Regions from separate parts of the Leisingera sp. S232 genome, predicted to be linked through region 2. Evidence: riboswitches for the same ligand, from Rfam matches in the RefSeq annotation. Region 2 holds a riboswitch; each other region holds the start of a gene.
The links. A riboswitch is a leader RNA that binds a small molecule or an ion and turns the genes downstream of it on or off. The one in region 2 is predicted to bind cobalamin.

Region 1: it holds a riboswitch for cobalamin, as region 2 does, so the genes downstream of both, ACP151_RS09535 (ABC transporter substrate-binding protein) here and ACP151_RS13285 (DUF4198 domain-containing protein) in region 2, are expected to answer to the same signal.
Region 3: it holds a riboswitch for cobalamin, as region 2 does, so the genes downstream of both, ACP151_RS18135 (aromatic ring-hydroxylating oxygenase subunit alpha) here and ACP151_RS13285 (DUF4198 domain-containing protein) in region 2, are expected to answer to the same signal.
Region 4: it holds a riboswitch for cobalamin, as region 2 does, so the genes downstream of both, ACP151_RS06930 (DUF1636 family protein) here and ACP151_RS13285 (DUF4198 domain-containing protein) in region 2, are expected to answer to the same signal.

The regions. Positions count from the first base shown of each region.
Region 1 covers NZ_JBNAFX010000011.1:87,703-91,365, forward strand. The annotation lists gene ACP151_RS09530 (FecCD family ABC transporter permease) at 1-470, opposite strand, end outside; gene ACP151_RS09535 (ABC transporter substrate-binding protein) at 467-1,477, opposite strand; cobalamin riboswitch at 1,619-1,809, opposite strand; gene ACP151_RS09540 (chemotaxis protein CheW) at 2,036-3,571, opposite strand; gene ACP151_RS09545 (chemotaxis protein CheD) at 3,646-3,663, opposite strand, start outside.
Region 2 covers NZ_JBNAFX010000021.1:8,572-12,234, reverse strand. The annotation lists gene rpoH (RNA polymerase sigma factor RpoH) at 1-313, shown strand, start outside; gene ACP151_RS13290 (DksA/TraR family C4-type zinc finger protein) at 828-1,097, shown strand; cobalamin riboswitch at 1,501-1,715, shown strand; gene ACP151_RS13285 (DUF4198 domain-containing protein) at 1,859-2,644, shown strand; gene cbiM (cobalt transporter CbiM) at 2,655-3,275, shown strand; gene ACP151_RS13275 (cobalt ABC transporter permease) at 3,272-3,663, shown strand, end outside.
Region 3 covers NZ_JBNAFX010000038.1:21,016-24,678, reverse strand. The annotation lists gene ACP151_RS18150 (DUF6638 family protein) at 1-381, shown strand, start outside; gene ACP151_RS18145 (hypothetical protein) at 382-648, shown strand; gene ACP151_RS18140 (DUF1523 family protein) at 659-1,303, shown strand; cobalamin riboswitch at 1,537-1,735, shown strand; gene ACP151_RS18135 (aromatic ring-hydroxylating oxygenase subunit alpha) at 1,843-3,078, shown strand; gene ACP151_RS18130 (2Fe-2S iron-sulfur cluster-binding protein) at 3,083-3,663, shown strand, end outside.
Region 4 covers NZ_JBNAFX010000006.1:128,256-131,918, forward strand. The annotation lists gene cobN (cobaltochelatase subunit CobN) at 1-72, opposite strand, end outside; gene cobW (cobalamin biosynthesis protein CobW) at 226-1,260, opposite strand; gene ACP151_RS06930 (DUF1636 family protein) at 1,263-1,673, opposite strand; cobalamin riboswitch at 1,771-1,975, opposite strand; gene cobO (cob(I)yrinic acid a,c-diamide adenosyltransferase) at 2,028-2,663, shown strand; gene glpD (glycerol-3-phosphate dehydrogenase) at 2,889-3,663, opposite strand, start outside.

The sequences.
Region 1 (3,663 bases), on a different contig from region 2:
CGGCTGCTCCCTGCCCCTGCGGCCCGCGCCAGAATGGCAACAAATCCGAAGGCAAGAAGTGCCCCGTTGAAAGCCCCGAAAGAGAGGGACAGGGCGCCGCCGCCAAGACCCGCGATCGTCACGGCAACCGCTCCCGTTGACGCCCCTGCCGAAATTCCAAGGATATAAGGGTCTGCCAGCGCGTTGCGCAGCAAAGCCTGCAGCACCACACCGGAGACGGCCAAGGCCGCACCGCAGGCCGCAGCCACCAGCGCGCGCGGCAGCCGGTAGCTCCAGATAATGCCCTGGTCCACCGGATCCACCGGCAGGCCTGCCCCGGCCAGCTTGTTGGCAATAACAGACAGCACAAGATCAGGCGCAAGCGGGGTTTCCCCGATCATTGCGCCTGCCAGAACCGCCGCAGCCAGCACCGGCAGCGCCAGGCAAGCGCCCCGGACACCCTGCCAGGCCAGTGCGGCGGCTGCGCTCATGCGCCGTTGCCGATCGCGCTGAGTTCGGCGGCCAGATCCTCCAGCGCCGGGATGGCGCGGATGGTGGCGTCCATGGCCTGGGCGTCCATCACCACGATATGACCGTTCTTCACAGCCTCCATCTGGCTGGCAACTGGGTCATTGTTCAGGAACTCCAGTTTCTTCTGATAGTCGTCCGCAGCGAAACGGCGACGGTCCATGCGGGCAATCACGATCACCGTAGGGTTGGCCTTGGCAATAGTTTCCCAGCCAACGGTCGGCCATTCCTCGTCGGTCTCGATGACATTTTTCAGGCCCAGCTGCTGCATCATGTAGCCCGGCGCGCCCTTCTGCCCGGCCACAAACGGATCGCTTTCCATTTCCGGAGAGGAGAACCAGAACACGGCAGACGCATCCGTAAGCGCAACCTCTTGCGCCTTTGCAACCGCTGCGGCTTCGCGCGCCTTGTAGTCGGCAACCAGCTCTGCACCTTTTTCAGCCTCGCCAAAGATCGCCGCCAGCTCCTCGATGCCCTGATAGAGGCTATCGGTGGTGAACATCTGCGTTCGGGTGCCGTCGCCGCCGGTGGTATTGTCCTTGCCAACGCAATCAGCGGGCATCACATAGGTCGGAATGCCAAGGTCGTGGAACTGTTCACGCTTGGCCACCACGCCTTCTGGGCCGACATGCCATTCGTATTGCGCCGCAACCAGGCCCGGACGTTTGGCGACCACGCTTTCAAAACTTGGGTCGTTGTCGGCCAGTCGGTCGATCTTGGCGTTTACCTCCGCGTATTCCGGCAGCACGTCATTGAACCAAACCGAAGTGCCCAGAACCTTGTCGCCCAACCCGAGGGCGAAAAGCACCTCTGTAGCGGCCTGGCCGACCGTTACAGAAGACGAAACTGGCGCCTCGAAGGTGACAGTTTCGCCGCAGTTTTGCAGAGTCAGCGGGAAGTTTTCATCCGCAGTTGCAGCCTGTGCGGCAGCAATGAAAAATAGGCCCATCAGGCCGGAACGTAGATACATGATTTCGATCTCCATGTGTCAATGACCGGAGAACGGGTGAAAGGGCATTGACCGGTAAAACTGAGGGTCCAGCCCTCGCATTGCGGCACCTGGAACGGAGCAGCATCTTACCGGCAACCTCCCCGGACAACCCCGTCCGGTGTGCTTCAGTTTTCACCGGCAGGTCTCCTGACTGGCGTGTCATTGCCTGCGCCGTCTTCCCGGGTTTCCAGACCCAGTGACATCCTGGCACAGCACTCTCCGCCTACAGTTGCGGGGGCAGTTCCGTTTAGCACCCAAGGTGCCGCGGCTTCCCTCTTAGCCCTTTCGGGACCGGCAAAACGCGCGTAGCGCATCGCCTTTGCTGCGGCAAGAAAAAGTTCTTCGGGGCCATCAAAATCTTCCGTCTCCCGGTCGGTTTCATCCGGTAGAACACCTAAAGAATGGCATGTCCAACACGGGCTGCGATGCCCCCACCGCCCTGGGCAGCGACCGGCGCGGGACCTGCCCTGGCACCGGTCTGCGGCGTCTGCTTTGCTGGCTCTGCGCTTTGATCCGCGGCTTGGCCGTGAGCCGCTGTTATGCGGCGTGGAAACAGCGGTCCACCAGCGCCTTGGTATCCAGAATCATTATCGTTTCGAAGACACCGTCCGAGTTGGAGTGCTGCAAGCAGCCGGTAACATCCTCCGAGATGCTTTTGGAAGTACTTTGCTGATCCATGGATTTCAACTCAACGACACGGTTTTCAGTGGTGATGATTATCTCATCGACCGTGTCCACCAGAATGCCGAACTTCTGCTGACCGTGCTTGAATATCAGCACCTTTTGATTGCGCCCTGGCGCCGGTGGCAGACCATACAGAAGCCGGGGGTTAAACAATGTGATCAACTCGCCGCGCAAATTCAGGATGCCCTCGACAAAGCTCAGGGAAAACGGTGGCTCAAGCAGCTCCTGTGGCCGATTGATCACTTCGCTGACATGTGACGTGTCGAGAGCAAATTTCCTGTCAAAAGTGAACTTGATGAAGGTTCGACGCTTGGCCCGCGCCTCCAGTTCAGCGACCTCATCATCCACCTCTTCAGGCGGGAACACTTCCTGACAGGATTTTGCCGCAGCCAGAAAGCTCGGCTCTGTCGAAAGTTTCGCCGGGTCCAGCATCATCACGATCTGATCGTTCTTATCAAGCAGGCACCCATCCACCAGATCGCCGCGCGGCAGAGCCAGTTTTGCAAATGGCAGGATCTCGTCCTTGAAATACGGCAGAATGCTGTCAATCGAGAACACCATAAGCCCGACCGGTCCCTCTGCGGTTTCGATCACCAGCATCCGCCGGTCCTTTGGCACAGTGGCCCCAAGGGTAAACTTTGCTTCATCGCCCATGAAACCACGGAAATCTATGATGGGCAGAATAACGCCACGCAGGTTCGTGGTGCCAATTACGTTCCCCCCTGTCAGCAACGATTGCTCCAGCTTGGGAACTGTTCTGACTTCTTTCACGTAGCGAAGATCAACTGCGCAGGTCGTGTGCCCGGTTTGGAAAGACACACAGGCAAGCTTCTTGCCCCGACTTTGTTTTACGGTCTCCCTACCGGAGGTATTGTCTGCTCTCGGCAATTGCTCCAGGTTCAGCAATTCGTGCGGATCAAGGATCTGCACCAGTCTTTCACCGCTATCGAATTTCAGCACCCCGTCGACGACGACATCCTTGATGCCCTCGCCGTTGGGCCGGAAATCCACCCGCGCCACACCTTTCCCATTCAGGACCTCACCGGTTCTGTCAAAAAGCAGGCCAATACAATGTTCGCCATGTTCAATGATGGCGACTTTTCGTGGTCCTGGATCCTTATCCTCCGGAAATTCCAGCAATTTGCGCAATTCAATCACAGGAATAATCATGCCCCGGAGGTTGAATAGGCCCAGCATAAAAGGCGGCGCAAGCGGCACCGGTGAAATTTCCTCCGGTTCGTTGACAATCTCGTGGAGGGCAGAAACGGAGATTGCAAATTCGCTGTCGGCTATAAAAAAAGAGCCATATTTGTCCGCCTGCACCTGTTTCGCACTGCCGCCCGGCGCCGCGGAAATACTCTGCCGGGGATCTGCGCTCATCCCTGCCATTTCCGCAAGGCGGGGTTCCTGGCAGGCAGGCAGATCATTTGAGCCAAGGATCAGCGGCTCTGAATTCTCCGGTGTCATGATTTCACTCCCAA
Region 2 (3,663 bases):
CGAAGGCACGATGCAATGGCAGGACTGGCTGGAGGACGAGGACGCTGACCAGGCTGGCGACTATGAGGCCCGTGATGAACTGGAGGCCCGCCGCGAGTTGCTGGTCGAGGCGCTGGACGTGCTGAACGATCGCGAGAAAGACATCCTGACCCAGCGCCGCCTGATGGATCAGGCCGTCACGCTGGAGGAGCTGAGCACCCAGTACAATGTCAGCCGCGAGCGTATCCGGCAGATCGAAGTCAGGGCGTTTGAGAAGCTTCAGAAGAAGATGCGCGACCTGGCGATGGACAAAGGGATGCTGAACGGCGCCTGATCTCAGGGGGCGGCAGCAAAGGGAAGGGCGGTGCATTGCACCGCTTTTTTTGCTTCTGACAATGACGCTGGTGTTACGGCAGTGCTTCTGCCGCAATGTTTCGCACGCGAAACATTCGGTCAGATGTGCTGACCTTCCTTGCTGGCAAGTGCTTGCGGGGAGATCTGCCTGGCGCGGGCCTGGCGCATTGCTGGGTGCGCGGCGGAGAGCTGGCAGAAGTGCTGGCTGGTGGTCCGCTCATCATTGTGCGGCTGGCTGAAATCACTTTGGTTGCTGGCGTAGCGAGCTGTCTGGCTGCCCTGTGGGGGGGCTGGAGCGCTGGCTGCTTGCGGCCGGTGATTCTGGCTTGCGTGCAAATTCTGTATTCTATGTAGCGGCCAGTGGCAGGGTGGTCAACGAAAAGTTCAACAAAATCAAATAGTTGACAGAATTACTCGGAAATTGCCGTCGGTTGCCACTGGTCAGCTGGCCTCGACGTCCCTAAAATCTCGCCTCTGGCACAGGAGGAAGGACCATGGCAGGCGGCTGGGCGCAGGACGGCGCAGTGACCGAGCAGATCGAAGCTTCGATCAATGATGAACTGGCGCGGCTGAAGGCGCAGAAACGCCCCATGGGCGAAAGCCTGACCCATTGTGCCGAATGCGAGGAGCCAATCCCGGAAAAGCGCCGCATTGCAATTCCCGGCGTTAAGCTGTGCCTTGACTGTCAGCAAGAACGCGATGGAGTCCGCCAGGCGCGCGCAGGCATCAACCGGCGCGGCTCCAAGGACAGCCAGCTGAAATAGTGGTGTGTCCGTTGGGTGGTGTCAGTTCATCTGGCAGCCGCATTTTCAGGCAGGAAAAACGGGGTACCGACAGCAGGCGGTCCAGCCAGCCCAAGGCATAGTCCCATAACCTGTGCCAGTTTACCTACTTCAGCCGGTCAAGCGACGGATGACCCATGTGCAGATAGCTGTCTGCACAGCCCATCATCCCATTAATCGACCACGGTGAAGTTTGGCGCCGCCAGCAACAGAACCGGCAAAGTGAACTGGGGGATGCACCGCGACTTGATGTTGTTCCTCTGACAGCAGTTGTTGCGGCACAGGCGGCGAAACATCGGGCGGAACAGCCAGACAGGCAAAACTATGGAAGGCAGCGGTCAGGTGAATAGAATAGGATTCTCTTGACACAGAATAGGCGGTTTGACATTCAGCCAGAGTGACCGGTTCCGCGAGTGTTTCAATGCGCAGCGGAAGAAATAGGGAACACGGTGCGGCGTACCCAAAAGGGACCAAATCCGTGACTGCCCCCGCAACTGTGAGCGGTGAGTGACGCTGAAAACGCCACTGGGACATGTCCCGGGAAGGCCAGCGGAACCGAGACCCGCGAGTCAGGAGACCTGCCGGACACGAGGGCCGAGACTCCGTCTGCGGAGAATCGGGTCTTTTCCACCGGACGCCGGGGTGCGCGTCTGGCGCGACTGTCGTTCAGGCGATCCCGTGCCACTACTCCCCGTTGTTCATTCCTGATTGCAGGTGCGCCTGCGTCGTTGAATGAGGACGAAATGAAACTGAACTACCTGGCCGCAGCTCTGGCCGTTTCCCTGCCGACTGCTGCGTCGGCGCATTTCCAGCTGAACTACACTGAGCAAGCGCTGATCGAAAAACCTGGCGATGTGCCGATGGGGCTGGTGTTCTGGCACCCGATGGCCAATGGCCATGCGATGGATATGGGCAAGCCGGAAGAATTCTTCATGATCCACAAGGGCGAGAAGATTGACCTGTCGGATCGTCTGGAGCCAGCCACCTTCAAAGGAGTTGAGAACGAAGCCTCGGCCTATAAGGCCTCGGTGCCGGTGAAACGCTCCGGCGACTATGTTGTGGTGACTGTGCCCGCGCCTTATTACGAGGAAAGCGAAGACATCTACATCCAGCAGATTGCCAAGGTCGTGCTGAACCGCAACACGCTGCCGTCTGATTGGGATCAGCCGGTTGGCCTGGACACCGAAATCCTGCCGCTGAACAAGCCTTACAACGTCATTGTGGGGTCCACGTTCTCTGGTCAGGTTCTGGCTGACGGCAAACCGGTTCCGGGTGCCGAGATTGAAATCGAATTTATGGCGGCTGAGCCTGATCTCGACAAGTTTGCCACCACCAGCCCCACCGTTGGTGAGATGCCGGGCGGAGCGATTGTGGCCATTGCCGATCAAAACGGCGTGTTCTCTTTTGGGATTCCGAGAGCGGGTTACTGGGGCTTTGCCGCTCTGGGCTCCGGTCCGGCGACGGAACACGAAGGCAAGGAGCTTAGCCAGGATGCAGTGCTGTGGATCCACGCTGAAGAGCTGAAGTGAAAGTAGACCGATGCATATCGTAGACGGCGCACTGTCGAACCCGGTTGTCATCGGCGGCGCGATTGCCGCCGTCGGCGGTGTTGCTATGGGTCTGCGTAAACTGCCGCTGGAACGTATTCCGGCGGCAGGGGTGCTTTCGGCCAGTTTCTTTGTCGCTTCGCTGATCCATGTGCCGATCGGCCCCAGTTCGGTTCATCTGATCCTGAACGGGCTGGCTGGGCTGGTGCTGGGCTGGGCCGCGTTCCCGGCCCTGTTTGTCGGCCTGTTGCTGCAGGCGGTTTTCTTCGGCTTTGGCGGGCTGACAGTGCTGGGCGTAAACGCCGTGAACATTGCCTTGCCTGCAGTTCTGGTCGGCCTGATGTTCCGGCCACTGGTGGCCCGTGGCTCGCCGCTGCAGGGGGCGATCTGGGGAGGCATTGGCGGCGGTGTGGCAATTGCCCTCACGACTCTTGCTGTTGCAGTATCGCTGATGCTGTCTGGTGACGAATTCATTCTTGCCGCCAAGCTTGTGTTCTTTTCCCATATCCCAGTGATGTTGATCGAGGCGCTTTTGTCCGGCGCCGCCATTTTCCTTGCCCGGCGGGTGAAGCCCGAACTGTTTGCTGACACAAAGAAAGGAAGCCTGGCATGATCCGCTTCTGCGTTCTGGTCGTTGCACTGCTGGCGCCTTTGCCTGCACTGGCGCACAATGTGATTTCTTCTGTGTTTCCTTCTGGATCAGACATCGAGGGCGAAGTCGGCTTTTCCAATGGCGAAATGGCTCCGGACTTGCTGATCGAGGTTTTTGACGAAGCTGGCGGAAAACTGGGCGACACAACGACTGATGCCGACGGTTTCTTCCTGTTCACCCCCTCTGAACCTGTGACGCATATCTTTCGCGGCGATCTTGGTGCCGGTCATGTTGCAGAGGCCGTCATGGACGCCGCCGAGGTTGCAGAAATTCTGGGACAAAGCCCCGGCACAGCGCCCCCCACAACGGCCGGCGTTGCTGCAGTGCCGTCAGCTGCCATAGCTGCAGG
Region 3 (3,663 bases), on a different contig from region 2:
GAGGGTGGCGGCAAATGGCCGAAGATCACCTCTGACCATCCGGCCTATTTTTATTCCCTGCGGGCGTCGGACACGCCCTGCCGCGATCTGGTCAATATGCTGCTGACAGAGCTGTGCCCGCATGACTTCCGGCAGCTGTTCATCTGCCACAAGGAAGAGTTTTACCGCCGGTACCGCGGCTGGCCGGAAACCAAGAAGGCCTATGCAGCGGAGTTTCTGGCGCGGGAGTATGCGGTGGACAAGGCCGGTGCACGCGAAGCGCTGTTCGGGCATGAGCCGGATATGGAGGGACGCTCGCCCAGGCTGCCACAGGTGCGGCGCAAGGGCATGGTGGAGCGCGTTGGCCCCTGGGGCGCCTTGAACCGGACACGGGGGCGCTAGATGTTCGGTTTCCTGCGCCTCGCCCTGATCCTTTTGGTGGTGCTGACCGTGATCTACGGCGCGGTCTCGCTTTACTCGCGCGAGATGCGGCGGCTAAAGCTCAAGCGGCACTGGAAAGAGAGGGGGTTGACCGGCGACCGCGCGGCCTTCATCCAGCGGGGGCTGAAACAATACGACACCTCGTTCCGGCGCAAGCTGATCCTCTTGGTCTATATCATCCCGCTGGGGGCGCTGGCGCTCCTGATCTACGTCATTAACTTCATGTGAGGTCTATCCCATGCGTTTCATCAAATGGGCTTTCCTGATTTCTTTCTGGGTGCTGCTTGGCGCCTTCCTGCACTACACGCTGCCGCAATATGACGTGGTGCGCATCGTCAACACCTATGAAGAACGGCAGGAGCTGAACGACTGGACACGCATTTTCTGGTCCAAGCCGGACGACCAGTCGGCCACGCTGCTGAACCGCGATGTGCAGTTCATTCAAGGTGTGCGGCCGAATGGCGACCCGATCGTCTACCGCAACGAGGATACCGGCTGGAACTGGCCGCCCTATTTCAAATTCGACACGGCGAACCTTTATACGGATGCCAATGACGCGGTCTCGACCAAGGACGCGCCAGAGTGGGTGTCCGTCATGCACTACGGCTGGCGCAACCAGTTCCTGTCGATTTTCCCCAACGCGGTGACAATCAAGCCTGTGGCGGGGCCGGACGACAAGCCGACCAATTGGTTCACGATCATCTTCCTGGTGCTGCTGGCGGCGCTATTGTGGGCGATCTATGTGCGCTGGCGCCGGTTCCGTCAGGCCCGGATCGATCCGATGATCGAAAGCGCCGAGGACAGTCTTTATGCGGCGGGCGATGCGATTGCCGAACGCAAGGGCCGGTTCCGCCGCTGGCTGGATACCTGGAAATCGAAATGAGCAAGGGCCGCCGCTGAGGCGGCCTTTTTCTTGGCTGCGCAGTTAAACTCTCGAATCGATTCGGATGCGTTTTCTGCGTAATCGCATGAAAGATAAGGGCTTGCCGCAAACAGACCGGCGAGTGCCGGTTTGAGATTCCGGACATTTCCGACCCGCTCGGCATAGCAAACATGCATGTCTTTTTCCGGTTTTTGCGGGTCGGATTTGTCTCCGCTTGCGGCGCGCGAATAAGGCACTTTCCGTATCAGCAAGGTGCCGCCTTTCGGGGCGGAGAATTGGGAAGCTGGTGAAACTCCGGCACTGCCCCCGCAACGGTGACCCCGGGCAAGGCATGGCAATGACCACTGAAGCCGCGGCTTCGGGAAGGTGCCAGGCCCCGCCGCCAAGCGGCCCCGGGACAGTCCGGAAACCAGCCTTGTCCCGAAAACGTCAACCGCGGGCGGCGGCAGGGCGATTGCAGGCGCGTGGTCTGCAATCTCTCTTTCTATGCCTGCACCCTAGCCAAGACGCCGCGGGGATGCGGCAAAGGAGAGAAGCAGATGCTTCACGACAGCGAAATTCTGGCCAAACTGGTGGCCCGTCAGAAAAACTATTCCCTGGAGCAGGCGTTCTATACCGATCCGGGCGTGCTGGATCTGGACATGCGTCAGATCTTCTACCGCGAATGGCTGTTCGCCATTCCCGCCTGCGAGGTTCCCAAGGCCGGCAACTTCGTGACCCATCAGGTCGGCGCCTACAACGTCATCATCGTGCGCGGCACCGACGGCGAAGTGCGCGCTTTCCACAACGCCTGCCGCCACCGCGGCTCGGTTGTCTGCAAGGCGAAAAAGGGCAATTCGCCCAAGCTGGTCTGCCCCTACCACCAGTGGACCTATGAACTGGACGGCTCGCTGTTGTGGGCGCGCGACATGGGGCCGGACTTTGACGCTTCCAAGCATGGGCTGAAGCCTGTGCACTGCCGCGACCTGGCCGGGCTGATCTATATCTGCCTGGCGGATGAGGCGCCGGATTTCGATGCCTTTGCCGCCGTGGCCCGCCCCTATCTGGAGCCCCATGACCTGGGCAATGCCAAGATCGCCTATGAAAGCTCGATCATCGAGGAAGGCAACTGGAAGCTGGTCTGGGAGAACAACCGCGAGTGCTATCACTGCGGCGGCAATCACCCGTCGCTGTGCCGGACCTTCCCGGAAGATCCGTCCGTAACCGGTGTTGAGGGCGGCGTGACCCCGCCGCATCTGCAAAAGCATTTCGACCGGATCGAGGCGGCGGGCGTGCCGGCCCAGTTCCAGATCGACGCGCGCGGCCAGTACCGCTTGGCGCGGATGCCGCTGAACGAAGGCGCGGAAAGCTATACCATGGACGGCAAGGCCGCTGTGGCCAGGAAACTGGGCCGGGTGCCCTTTGCTGATGCAGGCACGCTCTTGAAATTCCACTACCCGACCACCTGGAACCACTTCCTGCCGGATCACTCACTGGTGTTCCGGGTGACCCCGATCAGCCCGACCAAAACGGAAGTCACCACCAAATGGCTGGTGCATAAGGATGCGATTGAAGGGCAGGATTATGACCTGAAGCGCCTGACCGAGGTCTGGATCGCCACCAATGACGAGGACCGCATCGTGGTCGAGGACAATCAGCGCGGCATCAACACGCCTGCCTATGAACCCGGCCCCTATTCAGAAGTGCAGGAGAGCGGCGTCATTCAGTTCTCCAACTGGTATGCCGACCATCTGACCCGCGCGCTGACCGGGCGCCACCTGATCGCGGCGGAGTAAGCGCATGGGACTGCAGGCCAATTTCGAAACTCTGGACGAAACCCTTGCGTGGAAGGACGACGAGATGCTGGAATGCGTCTCGGTTGTGCCGGAGGCGCCGAACACTGCCACCTTCAGCTTCCGCGCGCCCTCAGGCGCGTGGTTCAAATACCAGCCGGGCCAGTTCCTGACGCTGGAACTGCCGGTGCCGCAGGAGACTGTCTGGCGGACCTACACCATTAGCTCGTCGCCCTCGCGACCCTTGTCGATCTCGGTGACAGTGAAGGCGCAAGCCGACAGCATCGGCACCCGCTGGATGCTGGATCACCTGAAACCGGGCATGTTCCTCAGGGCCTCCGGTCCGGCAGGTGTCTTCACTCTGCCCAAGCGTCCGAACGGCAAATTCCTGTTCATCTCGGCAGGCTCCGGCATCACGCCCAGCCTGTCGATGACCCAGTATCTGTTCGACCGCGGCCAGTCGCCCGACATCTGCTTTATCAACTGCGCCAAGCGCCCCAGCGAGATCATCGCCCGTCAGCAGCTGGAAAGCATGGCGTCGCGGGTGCCGGGGCTAAAGCTGAACTTCGTGGTGGAGGAGGATGACCC
Region 4 (3,663 bases), on a different contig from region 2:
AGGGGTCTGTCCCAGATCCTGCGGGGTGTCGGTCTCGTCAAGGCCGTGGCTTTCGCGGAAGACGACGTGCATCAGTTTCTGCCTTTCCCGGCCAGCAAAACGGTGTCCCGGGGCGCAAGCCCCGGATCGCGCCCGACCCGCTCCGATGGGCGGGCGCGATTGCGCCCACCCCGGAACGGGCGCGATCCTTTCCGCTCATGAAGGTTACGGGTCAGGGGCATCAGCTTAGGCCCCCAGCTCGGCGCGGATCGCCTGTTCGTCGATATCGTCATGCTCGGCGATAACCACCAGGGCAGTCTTGCGCGGCTGCGCGCCCCAGGGCTGATCATATTGCGCGCGCAGGCGCTCACCCACGGCCTGAACCAGCATCCGCATCGGTTTTCCCTCCACCGCGACATAGCCTTTGACGCGCAGGATATTGCGTTCGCGGGCGAGTTTCACGATGGCATTCTGCAGCGATTCCGGATCGGATACTTCGCCCATTTCGACAACGATGCTTTCAAAATCGTCGTGTTCGTGGTCGTGATGGCCGTCGTGATGGCTGGGGCGGGCGTCGAGGTCGTCTTCGGCGGCCGCTTCCAGACCCAGGATAATGCGCGGGTCAATCACACCTTCGCTCATCGGCAGGATCGGCAGCTTGCGGGGGGCTTCGGCCTCGATCACTGTGCGGGCTTTTTCGACGCCTGCGTCTCCGGCCAGGTCGGCCTTGGACAGAAGCACGATGTCGGCGCAGGAAATCTGGTCTTCGAAGACTTCGCTGAGCGGGGTTTCATGGTCGATGCTGTCATCCGCTTCGCGCTGGGCCTGCACGGCGTCCAGATCGGGGGCGAACTGGCCCTTGGCAACTGCTTCGGCATCGGCCAGCGCAATCACGCCGTCGACTGTGATGCGCGAACGGATCGCGGGCCAGTCGAAGGCCTTCAGCAGCGGCTTGGGCAGGGCGAGGCCAGAGGTTTCGATCACGATGTGGTCGGGTTTTTCCGGCAGCTCCATCAGCTGTTCGATGGTGGGGATGAAGTCATCGGCCACGGTGCAGCAGATGCAGCCGTTGGCCAGTTCCATGATGTTTTCCGCCGGGCAGTTTTCATCGGCGCAGGATTTCAGGATGTCGCCGTCGACGCCGGCGGTGCCGAATTCATTCACCACAACAGCCAGCCGTTTGCCTTGCGGGTTCTGCATCAGATGGCGGATCAGCGTGGTTTTGCCCGCGCCGAGAAAGCCGGTGATGACGGTGACGGGGATCTTGTTGAGATCGCTCATGATTACTCCTCGGAAGGGAAGGCGGCCGGCGGGATGCGGGCAACGGATTGTTTGCGGAAAGCTGTGGGGCGCTCGCGCCAGGGCACAAGGCCGTCGGCGGTGGCAGCATAGGCGGCGGTGCCTGCGAGAATCTCTGGGATATGCACGTCCGGGTCCATGTCGCCGTAGACGTAGCTCCAGCGTTCCTCGCCGCCGGTCAGCAGCACGGTGCAGCTGCGCGAGCAGGCCGACAGGCATTTGACGCCGCGGAGGGTCACGCCCTCGGGCATGCCGGCCTCTTTCAGTGCATCATGCAGCAGGGTGCCCGGGCGGGTCGCCTCGGGGTCGGCACCTTCGTTCCGGCAGGTCAGGCATACGGTCAGGGTGACCGGTCCCGGGGTGCGGGCAGCATTGTCCGCCATTTCGTCAGCCATCTTCGCGTCTCCTGTCGCGGCTGGGCTTGTGGGATGGCCAGAAAGGAGCTGTCTCGTGCCAGCTCCTCAACCGGTTGCAGAACACCCCGTCTGCCCGTTGATCTCATCGTCGCTGGCAGGTCTCCCGGCTTGCGGATGCCAAGGCGCGGGGCCTTGCTGGCTATCCTGCCTTCCCGGGTGTTCTCCCAGTGGCATGGCGGCCTCATCCGGTCACGGTCGCGGGGGCGGCTGTGCTTGAGCCTTGGCAGGCCTTCACATTCCCTCTTCGCCTGTTTTCACAGGAACCAGCTGACCCCCCTTGCGCTATGGCGGGCTTCTTTGTCAAGACATGGGGGCAAACAGCTGGAGCACACCATGAGTGAAAAGTCTGAAACCGGCATCTCGGAGGATGAAGCCGCCCGTCACGCGTCCAAAATGGCCAAGAAGAAGGCCGCGCGCGACCGGATGATGAAAACCAAGGAGGGCGAGAAAGGCCTGATCATCGTCCATACCGGGCCGGGCAAGGGTAAGTCTTCGTCCGGCTTTGGCATGATTATGCGCTGTATTGCCCATGGGATGCCATCTGCGGTGGTGCAGTTCATCAAGGGCGCCTGGCAAACTGGCGAACGGACGCTGATCGAGGAAAACTTCAGCGATCTGTGTCAGTTCTATGCGATGGGGGAAGGCTTTACCTGGGAAACCCAGGACAAGGCCCGCGACATCGCTGCCGCGCAAAAAGGCTGGGAGAAGGCCAAGGAGATGATCCTGGACGAGAAAAACACCATGGTTTTGCTCGACGAGATCAATATCGCGCTGCGCTATGAGTATCTGGACCTGGATGAGGTGCTGGAGTTTCTGGTGGAGCAGAAGCCGCCGATGACGCATGTGGTGCTGACAGGCCGGAACGCCAAGGAAGAGCTGATCGAGATCGCGGATCTGGTGACTGAGATGGGCCAGATCAAGCACCCGTTCCGTGCAGGGGTGAAGGCGCAGAAAGGGGTGGAGTTCTAACCCCTTTCAGATCGCAATCTTGAGCAGGCCTGAGGTTTTGCGCTTTGCTTTGCAAATCGCCGGGGGGCGGGGGGGGGGGGGCCCGCCCCCCCCCCCCCCCCCCCCCCCCCCCCCCCCCCCCCCCCCCCCCCCCCCCCCCCCCCCCCCCCCCCCCCAACGCTTTTCAGGGAATCTCTGATTCATTGAAAAGGGGCGGGAGTGCCTCGGTCTATGATGTCCGGACTGTCATCGGGGGCGGGCTGATGATGCCGTGCGGGCGGTCTTCTCGCTGATGTAGGTATCGACCGCCGCGCGCTGTGCATCATCCAGCCGCAGGCCTAGTTTGGTGCGCCGCCACAGGTAATCTTCGCCGGAGCGTACCCATTCGCGGGCAATGGCCCAATCCAGTTCCCGCGCGGTGATGGTCGCGCCGAAGTTCCGGCCCAGGTCCTCTGCGGATTTGGCTGTGCCCAGCACGTCCCAGGACTCGGTGCCGTAGGCGCGGATCAGGCGGCGGGTCCAGTAGGGGGTGAGGAATGGATACTCCACCGCCAGCGCGCTGCGCAGCTTGTCTACATCTGCCACCGCGAAGTCGCCACCGGGCAGGGCAGCACCTGCCGTCCAGTCCGCAGGCAATTGCGGGAACACTTTGCCGATCTTTGCAAGTGCCGCCTCGGCCAGCTTGCGGTAGGTGGTGATCTTGCCGCCGAAGACATTCAGCAGCGGTGCCTGCGCCTGATCCAGTGTCAGAACATATTCGCGAGTCGCTGCGGTGGCTGAGCTGGCACCGTCGTCATAAAGCGGGCGCACGCCGGAATAGGTCCAGACAATGTCTTCGCGCGTGAGCGGTTGATTGAAATATCCGGACGCGAAATCAATCAGATAGTCCTGCTCTGCCGCAGTGCATTCCGGTGCTGTGTCCGGATCCGGGTGGTCGGCGTCGGTGGTGCCGATCAGGGTGAAGTCTTCCTCGTAAGGAATGGCAAAGATGATCCGCCCGTCAGTACCTTGAAAGAAGTAG